DNA from 4 places in the Paenibacillus sp. FSL H7-0735 genome. Region 1 is predicted to be linked to each of the others. Evidence: riboswitches for the same ligand, from Rfam matches in the RefSeq annotation. Region 1 holds a riboswitch; each other region holds the start of a gene.
The links. Region 1 has a riboswitch for cobalamin ahead of NSS82_RS04130 (S-layer homology domain-containing protein). Riboswitches for the same ligand answer to the same signal wherever they lie in the genome.
Positions count from the first base shown of each region.

Region 2: another riboswitch for cobalamin. It lies ahead of NSS82_RS02655 (anaerobic ribonucleoside triphosphate reductase); the one in region 1 lies ahead of NSS82_RS04130 (S-layer homology domain-containing protein).
Region 3: another riboswitch for cobalamin. It lies ahead of NSS82_RS04795 (DUF4430 domain-containing protein); the one in region 1 lies ahead of NSS82_RS04130 (S-layer homology domain-containing protein).
Region 4: another riboswitch for cobalamin. It lies ahead of metE (5-methyltetrahydropteroyltriglutamate--homocysteine S-methyltransferase); the one in region 1 lies ahead of NSS82_RS04130 (S-layer homology domain-containing protein).

Region 1 is NZ_JBBOZH010000001.1:933,329-935,532, forward strand. Features, by position in the region: gene NSS82_RS04125 (cellulase family glycosylhydrolase) at 1-436, opposite strand, end outside; cobalamin riboswitch at 779-979, shown strand; gene NSS82_RS04130 (S-layer homology domain-containing protein) at 1,144-2,204, shown strand, end outside.
Region 2 is NZ_JBBOZH010000001.1:595,747-597,950, reverse strand. Features, by position in the region: gene NSS82_RS02660 (MTH1187 family thiamine-binding protein) at 1-301, opposite strand, end outside; cobalamin riboswitch at 680-914, shown strand; gene NSS82_RS02655 (anaerobic ribonucleoside triphosphate reductase) at 1,157-2,204, shown strand, end outside.
Region 3 is NZ_JBBOZH010000001.1:1,101,399-1,103,602, forward strand. Features, by position in the region: gene NSS82_RS04790 (GAP1-N2 domain-containing protein) at 1-665, shown strand, start outside; cobalamin riboswitch at 793-995, shown strand; gene NSS82_RS04795 (DUF4430 domain-containing protein) at 1,166-2,204, shown strand, end outside.
Region 4 is NZ_JBBOZH010000001.1:5,223,451-5,225,654, reverse strand. Features, by position in the region: gene NSS82_RS23815 (undecaprenyl-diphosphate phosphatase) at 1-436, shown strand, start outside; cobalamin riboswitch at 536-741, shown strand; gene metE (5-methyltetrahydropteroyltriglutamate--homocysteine S-methyltransferase) at 897-2,204, shown strand, end outside.

The DNA of each region.
Region 1 (2,204 bases):
TTACCCATAGCCAGGAATCATGATGGACATTAATCATGACATAAAGCTTGGCGTCCAGTGCCCAGCCGACAACTTCTTCCACACGGTCGAGGTAGGCTTTTTCTAGGGTATAGTCTGGTGCCGCACCCATGTGAGTATCCCAGGTCACAGGAATCCGAATACTTTTATAGCCTTGAGCGGCGATCTTTTTAATAAGTTCTTGGGTCACACGAGGATTGCCCCAGGAGGTTTCGTCCTCACCTGTAGCATCTAAAGTATTACCGAGGTTCCATCCGGGCTGCATTTCGTCTACATAGGATTGGATCTTACTCTTTGGCGCTGCCTTAGCTTGTTGCTCATCCTTAGTTGCAGCTGCAGCCATGGATGAGAACAGAGAGAGCAGAAGAGCGGTGACAAGTGTCAATGATAAGAAGGATTTCTGGATTCGCGTAGTCATTGAATTCTCCTTTGTGAGATAAATTTAGGATGCTTGGACCTGGCTTTGACGCTGTACTTGGTGGTTAGATGAACACGAACACCTCCACTGTTATTTTTGTAAACGCTTTCTGAATATACCCTAACATAGAATTCACTCAGCGAGTACCTTACTAATTTGTGGCAAATTCATATAAGAATTAGTGATTTAAATTAATTTTCCCCACAGTTGGATAAAGAAATTATTTAAATATCCCTACTCGTAGAAATTGGTTATTCAATAGGATTATCTCTAGCTGCCCGTTATACAAAAAAGAAATATAACATGACAAAAGCATATATATTAGATATGATGAAGCATGAAAATTTAAAATTAGAAATAGGTGCCAACTATGAATGTTGCGGAAGTACAATCATAGATTGGTTAAATGGAAAGCGGGTGTGAATCCCGCGCGGTCCCGCCGCTGTGAAAGAGGAGTCCTTGCAAAATGCCACTGGGAAACTGGGAAGGCAGTAAGGGTGATGATACTTGAGCCAGAATATCTGCCTTTTTCTGTTACACCATCAAACTCTACGATCGATAGAGAGGTGCTTGAATAGTGTTTGCCAGCTAGTATTGTGGTTCACTATCTTAACCTCTTGACGTTTATGTTGAGTGGTTTTTTTGTGGTTATAAGAAAGTTTATTCTGTTTTTTTATCATAGGTATGAAGGGAAGGGTTATGGAAAAATGAAGAAAAATAAGTTTTTAGCGTGGTTACTCATTGTAGCTGTATTTATCACGACATTCTCTACAAGTGTTATCCCGGCTCAAGCAAATGGAGCAAGCTCTACTCTTAAAGGGTACGTAACTGTAGCCGTAGAGAAATTCACCGTAGGCCAAGGGTATATTAAGGAACCTATTAAAGTTCCGATTTATGAAGGCGATAATGGCGCATCTTTAATAACACGTGCGCTAGGAGATGGGAATTATAGATATTTAGGAAATATAGATAGTGGTTTTTATTTATCAGAAGTTAAAGATAGTGGCAGAAGCGAAGTCAATATTCCACAATATATTTTAGATATGATTTCAGCTGATGGGAATACAGTCGGCACTAAAGCAGACCCAGAGTGGTTAAGTCAGTTTGACTATACTTCCATGTCGGGTTGGATGTATGCAGTAAATAATGTGTTTCCTCCGTTTGGGATGACCGATTATAAGCCTCAAGACGGTGATATCATTCGAACTCAGTTCACCACTTATGGCTATGGTTCTGATCTTGGTGGCTGGGGAGAAATCCCAGTTCAACTTGCCAATAAGGATGCTTTAACTGCGGAAATCGCCGAGATTAACAGTGACCCTAATAAAGAAACTATTTTGGACAGACCAGTAGTACAATCGGCAGTTTATCAAGCCTATTCCGTGCTCGAAAATATGGCAAGCTCTCAAATAAGTGTAGATCATGCACTTGTAGGGCTTAACCATGCATTAGACATAGAACCCCCTGTTATTACAGTAAGTGGCATACAAGATAAACAGGAAGTATCCAATAAAGAAATAAGCTTCAAAGTAGCTGTCACAGACAATGTATATAGTGACATCATTCCAGAAGTGAAGCTGAATGGTGTTACTTTATCACCTGCGAATGGGGAGTACAAAGCTTCTCTGAATTCAGGCAGTAATGCAATTACTGTAACGGCTCTTGACGGAGCTGGAAACAAAACAAATGTAACTTATCAAGTTACTTACAAACTGGAAACTACAGTTGCCGTCAAACAACAGTTAGATAAAAGCCTTGCCTATATTCT
Region 2 (2,204 bases), 340 kb from region 1:
CCTGTAGCTTACGCTCCACAGACTCTAACTTTCCACGGCTAGTGGAGGGTTTATCGCGGCGGTCGTCTATTTTAAGTGAGGTAGAGACACGTTCTGCACCTGCGGCAAAAGGAGACTCATGCAAAGCTTCTACCGCGGCAAAAATGCGTTGCAGAGGCCCTTCGATGATCGTCCCCATGGACGTAAGTTCATATGTAATCCCTTCTACTGTCTTCAGCACCCGCTGCATATCCGCAACATAGCTGCTAAGACTGGTACTGCCTGTTCCAATTGGAATAACTGTAACTTCAGCAATAGGCATGAGAATACCTCCTCGAAATTTTATAGTACCTATCTTCTTCCATTGTAACAATTCCACCGCTCTGTCACAAACTAAGCAAGATTATCCTCCCTTATCTCTTCTATTTCTTCTGATTACTCCAAAATATGACTTTGGGCTAAGAGTATTTTCTCATGCGCAAATTCTAGGGTCATCTGCACTATATTTATGGACTCTTTGTGGCATCTTTTCGGACAATTTATGAATCATTTCGCATCTCCCTGTGGATCAATTGTGGATTACTTATGGACAGCCTGTGGATCATTTGTGGAGTACTTTTAAAGAACCCGCTCCCCGCGCGGGTTTTCTAAAAAACTGTTTACAAACACAACATCTTGGGTTATTTTTATCTAACGACAACAAAATATAGTGGAGACAGGCGCTTTGATCCTTAACCGGATTTAGAGCTTAATAGGGAAGCGCGGTGAGAATCCGCTGCGGTCCCGCCACTGTAACCGGATGGCCTTCTTAAGCTTCTGGGAAGCTTGAGAATCCACATCTCCCGGCAGATGCCACTGAGGGTTAGGAACACCCTTGGGAAGGCGCCGAGAGATCCCACGGAAGCCAGGAGACCTACCTGTTTCGACGACACCAACTATTGATGCCTGCGAGGAACAGGGATGGTGTCCGCATGCGGTCATCTACGTAGAGACCTCTGCAAATATCCGTGTGGATATTTACATAACGCATCGGGCATTTTCTGCCATCCTCGGGTAGGGGATGCTTTTTTTATGTAATCAGAACAAATATACGACTGCTTATGGCAGTCCAACTTCCTATGGATATATGGATTTGATGATAGATGTTTTTCTTTTATACTGAGAGGAGAGCTGTACAATGACGTTGTTGGAGAGACAATTTAATGGAGTAGAAAATGCACGGGAAGTTCTTTTAGAAGAGCTCATTGATTTAGGCCGGGATATTATCGACAGTCGGGATATGGACCTATTGCGCGAGAATGCCAATTTGAATGGAGAGAGTTTCTCCGGTAAAATGAGCAAGTTCGGCAGTGAATATTCAAAATGGTACGCCCGCAATTTTACGATGCCGCCGCAGCTAGTGCAGGCTATTGATGACAATGTCGTCTATGTGCATGATCTGGATCAATACGCGATTGGAACGACGAACTGTATTTTTATCCCGTTTGATAAACTTCTCCGTGAAGGTTTCAATACCGGCAACGGCAGCGTTCGTCCTCCGAACTCAATAATGACTGCTATGTCTCTGGTAGCGATTATTTTCCAATCCCAGCAAAATGCTCAATATGGTGGTGTATCCGCCAATAAACTCGACTATGATCTGGCACCTTATGTAACCAAATCCTTCGCCAAGCTGTTCCGCAAGGGTCTGGATTATTTTGAAGAAGGACAAGCTGATGAATCTTTGGGCGAGATTACGATGAGCCGGACCGATCTGGCGGAGTTATATCCAAGAGCGTTCCGTTTTGCACTAAAGGAAACCGAAATCGAAACCCTGCAAGCGGCTGAAAGTATGGTACATAATCTGAATACCATGTCCAGCCGATCCGGTGGACAAATACCGTTTACCAGCATCAACTACGGTACTTGTACTTCACCAGAAGGTCAGCTTGTGATCAGTTCTCTGCTAACAGCAACTATGAACGGACTTGGCAGCGGAGAAACACCAGTGTTCCCGATTCAAATCTTCAAATGCAAGCAAGGAATCAATCAACAACAAGGCGATCCTAACTATGAACTGTTCCTAAAAGCGGCTGAATGTTCTGCGCGCAGACTATATCCAAACTTCGCTAATCTGGACGCTCCGCTCAACTTGCAGTATTATGATCCAAGTGATCCTGATACGGAGTTCGCTACAATGGGCTGCCGAACCCGAGTGCTCGGTGACCGTTTTGGTCGTAATCATT
Region 3 (2,204 bases), 170 kb from region 1:
TGATTATTGCAATTATCGTATTCAGTATGCTACGCCCGGATGATACGAAGACTGCTCTGCCGGGGACAAGCCCTGAGCCGACCCCTGTTCAGAGTGCAGGTAATGAGCTGCCTCCGGCTTCAGTATACTTGAAGGATCAGAGCGACGAAGGAGATAAGGGGAGCAGCATATTGGTGTTCACCTTCGCAAGTGCAGATGACTGTGTGCAGTTTCAACCGACTGAGATTAGTTTAATGTCTTCGTCTACAGAGATAGATAAAAGCTTTAAGGTCGCTGCTACGAATGGCACTTGTCCAGTGCCGTCAACGGATGGGACGGATGAGGGAAACGCCGCTGACGATTCAGATGCCGCTGGCACTACTGGAGGAACAGCAGAAGGTGCAGATGCTCCTAACGCAGTAGCTGATGCTTCTCCGTCTCCTACGCCTTCCTCTGATACTGAGGACAGCACTGGGTTGCCTTCCGCAACAGCTGTGACTGAAGGTGAACAACCATCCTATCAGGTTGAGGTTACATTGGAGCCTGGAGCGACAATTCTAGAGAAAAGTATGATCAAGGCCGGAAGATTTACATTGATCGTAGATCCCGACCCTAATATTCCACCAGCTTCTGATTCAAGTGCTGAACCCTCCTCAACTGCAAGTCCGGAAGGAACAGCCGAATAACAAGCTTTCTGAACAGCAATACCTACCGGCAGGTGGTGTATTGCTGTTCATTTTTTTGCTGCCCATACTAAGCTTTTCTATAGACATGCTATGTATTAATAGATATGATTATGGATGTCAAAATAAGATACTACATACTGGAAAAGGTGCAGACTCTATCAATCTAGTCGTCTGCTTAAAAGGGAAGTCCGGTGCAAGAGTCCGGCGCGGTCCCGCCACTGTATGTGCGGAGTTTTTCTTCTATAAGCCACTGCCCCGAAGGTAGGGTGGGAAGGTGAAGAACAGCGATGAAGCATCAGCCAGGAGACCTGCCTTTTTCGTGAGCGTTTCTATTCTTCGTGGGGTAAGAATGTGGAACATATACAGATGGACTGTTGGCAGGAAGCAAGCGCCTCAGCCTCGATTTGTAATCTTCCCTGACCGCCCTCCAAAGGGGCGGTCTTTATGTTATGCGTCTTATTCCCAGCAGTACCCATTCTTATACAGAAAGAGGTTAAACAATGAAGAAAATCATGTCTTCCAAGTTTGTAGCACTTGGGCTGGCCTTATTCATGGTCATTTCAATTCTAGGAACATCTCTTGCTCCGGCAGGACAAATATTTGCAGAAGCGAGCGCTGGCTCCGGTCTGGAAGCAACTGCTGCGGAGCGGATTAATGTTGCGGATGCGACTTATGCGGCTGCAGAATATCTCTTGAAAGGTGGCGTGCAATCGGATTGGCAAGCTATTGGATTAGCGCAAGCAGGATATAAGCTGCCAGCCAGTTACCATTCAGAGCTTGAGAAAAAAGTAAAGGATGCAGCTGGCAATTTCGCCAATGTAACCGATTATGCTCGAATCGTGCTCGCAGTGAGAGCGATTGGTGCAGATCCTACTAGCTTTGCTGGTAACGGAACGACTCCTGGCTATAATCTGATTGAGAAAATTTATAATAACAGCAAGCTCAGTGAACAGACGCTAAATAATCCGGTATATGCTTTACTTGCGCTGGATTCTGGTAAATATAATATCCCAAGTGACGCGAAATGGACGGCGGATAAGCTCCTTACGGAGATTCTCTCCAAACAGAATCCGGATGGGGGCTTTGCATTAACTTCAGGCGCAAGTGAGCCTGATATGACAGCGATAACCTTGACGGCTCTGGCGGCACATAAAAATAATCCCGAAGCCTACTTAGCAGGGCTACAAGCCGTAGCTTGGTTATCTGCAGCTCAAGATAGCCATGGGGGTTACGGTGACAGTGCTGAAAGTAGCGCACAAGCAATCCTTGGACTCACATCCTTCGGAGTTGATCCTAGTGGATTAGAATACACCAAAAACAAAGTGGATCTAATGGAGAACCTGCTTAGCTATCGTCTAGCTGATGGTAGCTTCACCCATAGCCGTGGTGGAAGCAGTAATGTTCTGGCGACAGAGCAAGGACTTCAGGCGCTGGTTGCGTATAATTTGCTGTATAAAGGAAGCAACAGTAAGCTATACGATTTTTCCAAATCCTCCGTTCAGAGCTCACTCATCTACGCTCCTGTAACGATTGAGGGAC
Region 4 (2,204 bases), 4.3 Mb from region 1:
GGCTATATTAATGATTATTGCGGATCTGTTTGGGCCGAAGAAGATCAGAACTGAGAGTGTAGATCAGATTACATACAAACAGGCACTTGGTGTAGGTCTTGTACAGTGTTTTTCGTTATGGCCTGGATTTTCACGCTCGGGCTCGACGATTTCTGGTGGCGTAATCCTCGGGATGAGCCATCGTGCCGCTGCTGATTTTACGTTTATTATGGCAGTACCCATCATGGCAGGTGCCAGTCTGTTGTCACTGATGAAGAACTGGCAATATTTCACCATGGACGCGCTGCCGTTTTTTATTGCAGGCTTTATTAGTGCCTTCCTATTTGCGCTGTTATCGATGCGTTTCTTCTTAAAACTGATCAATCGTATCAAGCTCTTACCGTTTGCTATATACCGTATAATTCTTGCTGCTGTAGTATATTTCGTATTTTTCTAAGTCCGTTATAAGGAATCGATATAACAGAAGCCCCAGTAATCTATTGCAGATTGCTGGGGCTTTCACGTATGATGACATCAGATTAAGACACTCAAATGATGAATGATATCGGAGACAGGTGCTGACCGGAAAATAGTAATTCGGTAGGCTTAATAGGGAAATTCGGTTCGAAGCCGATGCGGTCCCGCCACTGTAACGGAAGAATCTCGAGCAACAGAGGTCACTGGCAATTTACTACTGCTGGGAAGACTGCTCAAGATGTTGACGCCGCTAGCCAGGAGACCTGCCTGTTTCAACAGCACTGCTTCACCTACGGAAGATAGGGAGGTGTTAGACGTTAACCATGGGTATATCATGGGCGTCTTTCCCTTTGACTTTTTTAGGGAAGGGCGCTCTTTTTTATAGGAAAGCAAGTAGTTTTGGAGTTTGAAATAAGAGATTGAAGAGGGAGTGTATCGAAATGACGAATAAGGTAAAAGTAAGCAATCTTGGATATCCGAGAATCGGAAAGAACCGCGAATGGAAAAAGGCACTGGAGGCATTCTGGCAGGGGAAAATAAATGAGGAGCAATTCCGCTCCGAAATGGCAGCAATCCAGCTGCAGCATTTGAAGACCCAGCAAGAAGCAGGAATTGAGCTTATTCCGGTAAATGATTTTACATTTTATGATCATGTGTTGGATGCGGCTGTTATGTTTGGAATCGTACCTCCACGGTATGCGTATGATGGCGGCGACATCGGGCTTGATCTTTATTTTGCAATGGCCCGTGGTAATGCTGAGGCTACTGCCTGCGAGATGACCAAATGGTTCAATACGAACTATCACTATATCGTTCCAGAGATCGGCACACAAACACCACGCCTGACTGAAAACAAACCTCTAGCGGCTTATCGTTTTGCTAAATCGCAGGCAGGGATTGAAGGTAAACCGGTACTTTTAGGTCTGTATACCTTCCTTAAGCTGTCCAAAGGTTACGCAGCGGCAGATATCGCCAAGATTGCTGCACGTTTTGTTCCAGTCTATGTTCAACTGCTACAGGAACTGAAGCAAGAAGGGGTAAGCTGGGTACAAATCGATGAGCCAGCGATTGTTACAGGCATAAGTAAAGAAGAATTAACACTGCTTAACTCGATATACACAGACATTGCCGGCTCCGTGCCGGGCTTGAATATTATTTTACAGACGTATTTTGAAGCTGCTGAGCCGCTGGAGGCACTGCTAGAGCTGCCTGTTCAAGGCTTGGGTCTTGACTTTGTGCACGATGGTGGAACGAATCTGGCTTCCATCGAACGTCTTGGCTGGCCGAAGGACAAATGGCTGGGTGCCGGAATTATTGATGGACGGAACATTTGGCGTTCCGATTTAGACGCTAAGCTGCAACTGGTAGAAAAGCTCAGCGTTCATGTACCGCTTGATCGTCTTATTCTTCAGCCTTCTTGCAGTCTGCTGCATGTCCCAGTCACCGTTCAAGGTGAAGTGAAGCTGAAGGCGACAGTTAAGAATGCGTTAGCCTTTGCCGATGAGAAGCTTAAAGAGCTTAGTCTGCTCGGAGCAGCCGTCGCAGATAAAGGAGAAGCTTCTCAAGCAGCGCTGGCCGCTAGTCGTGAAGCAATTGCAGCGTTCCGCGCACTACCTGAGCGTGGCCGTAAGGATGTGGCGGAGCAAGTGCTTGCACTTGCAGCTCTACCAGACCAACGCAGTCTGCCTTTTGCTGAGCGCTTAAAGGTGCAGCAAGAGAAATGGCAGCTTCCACTTCTGCCAACCACT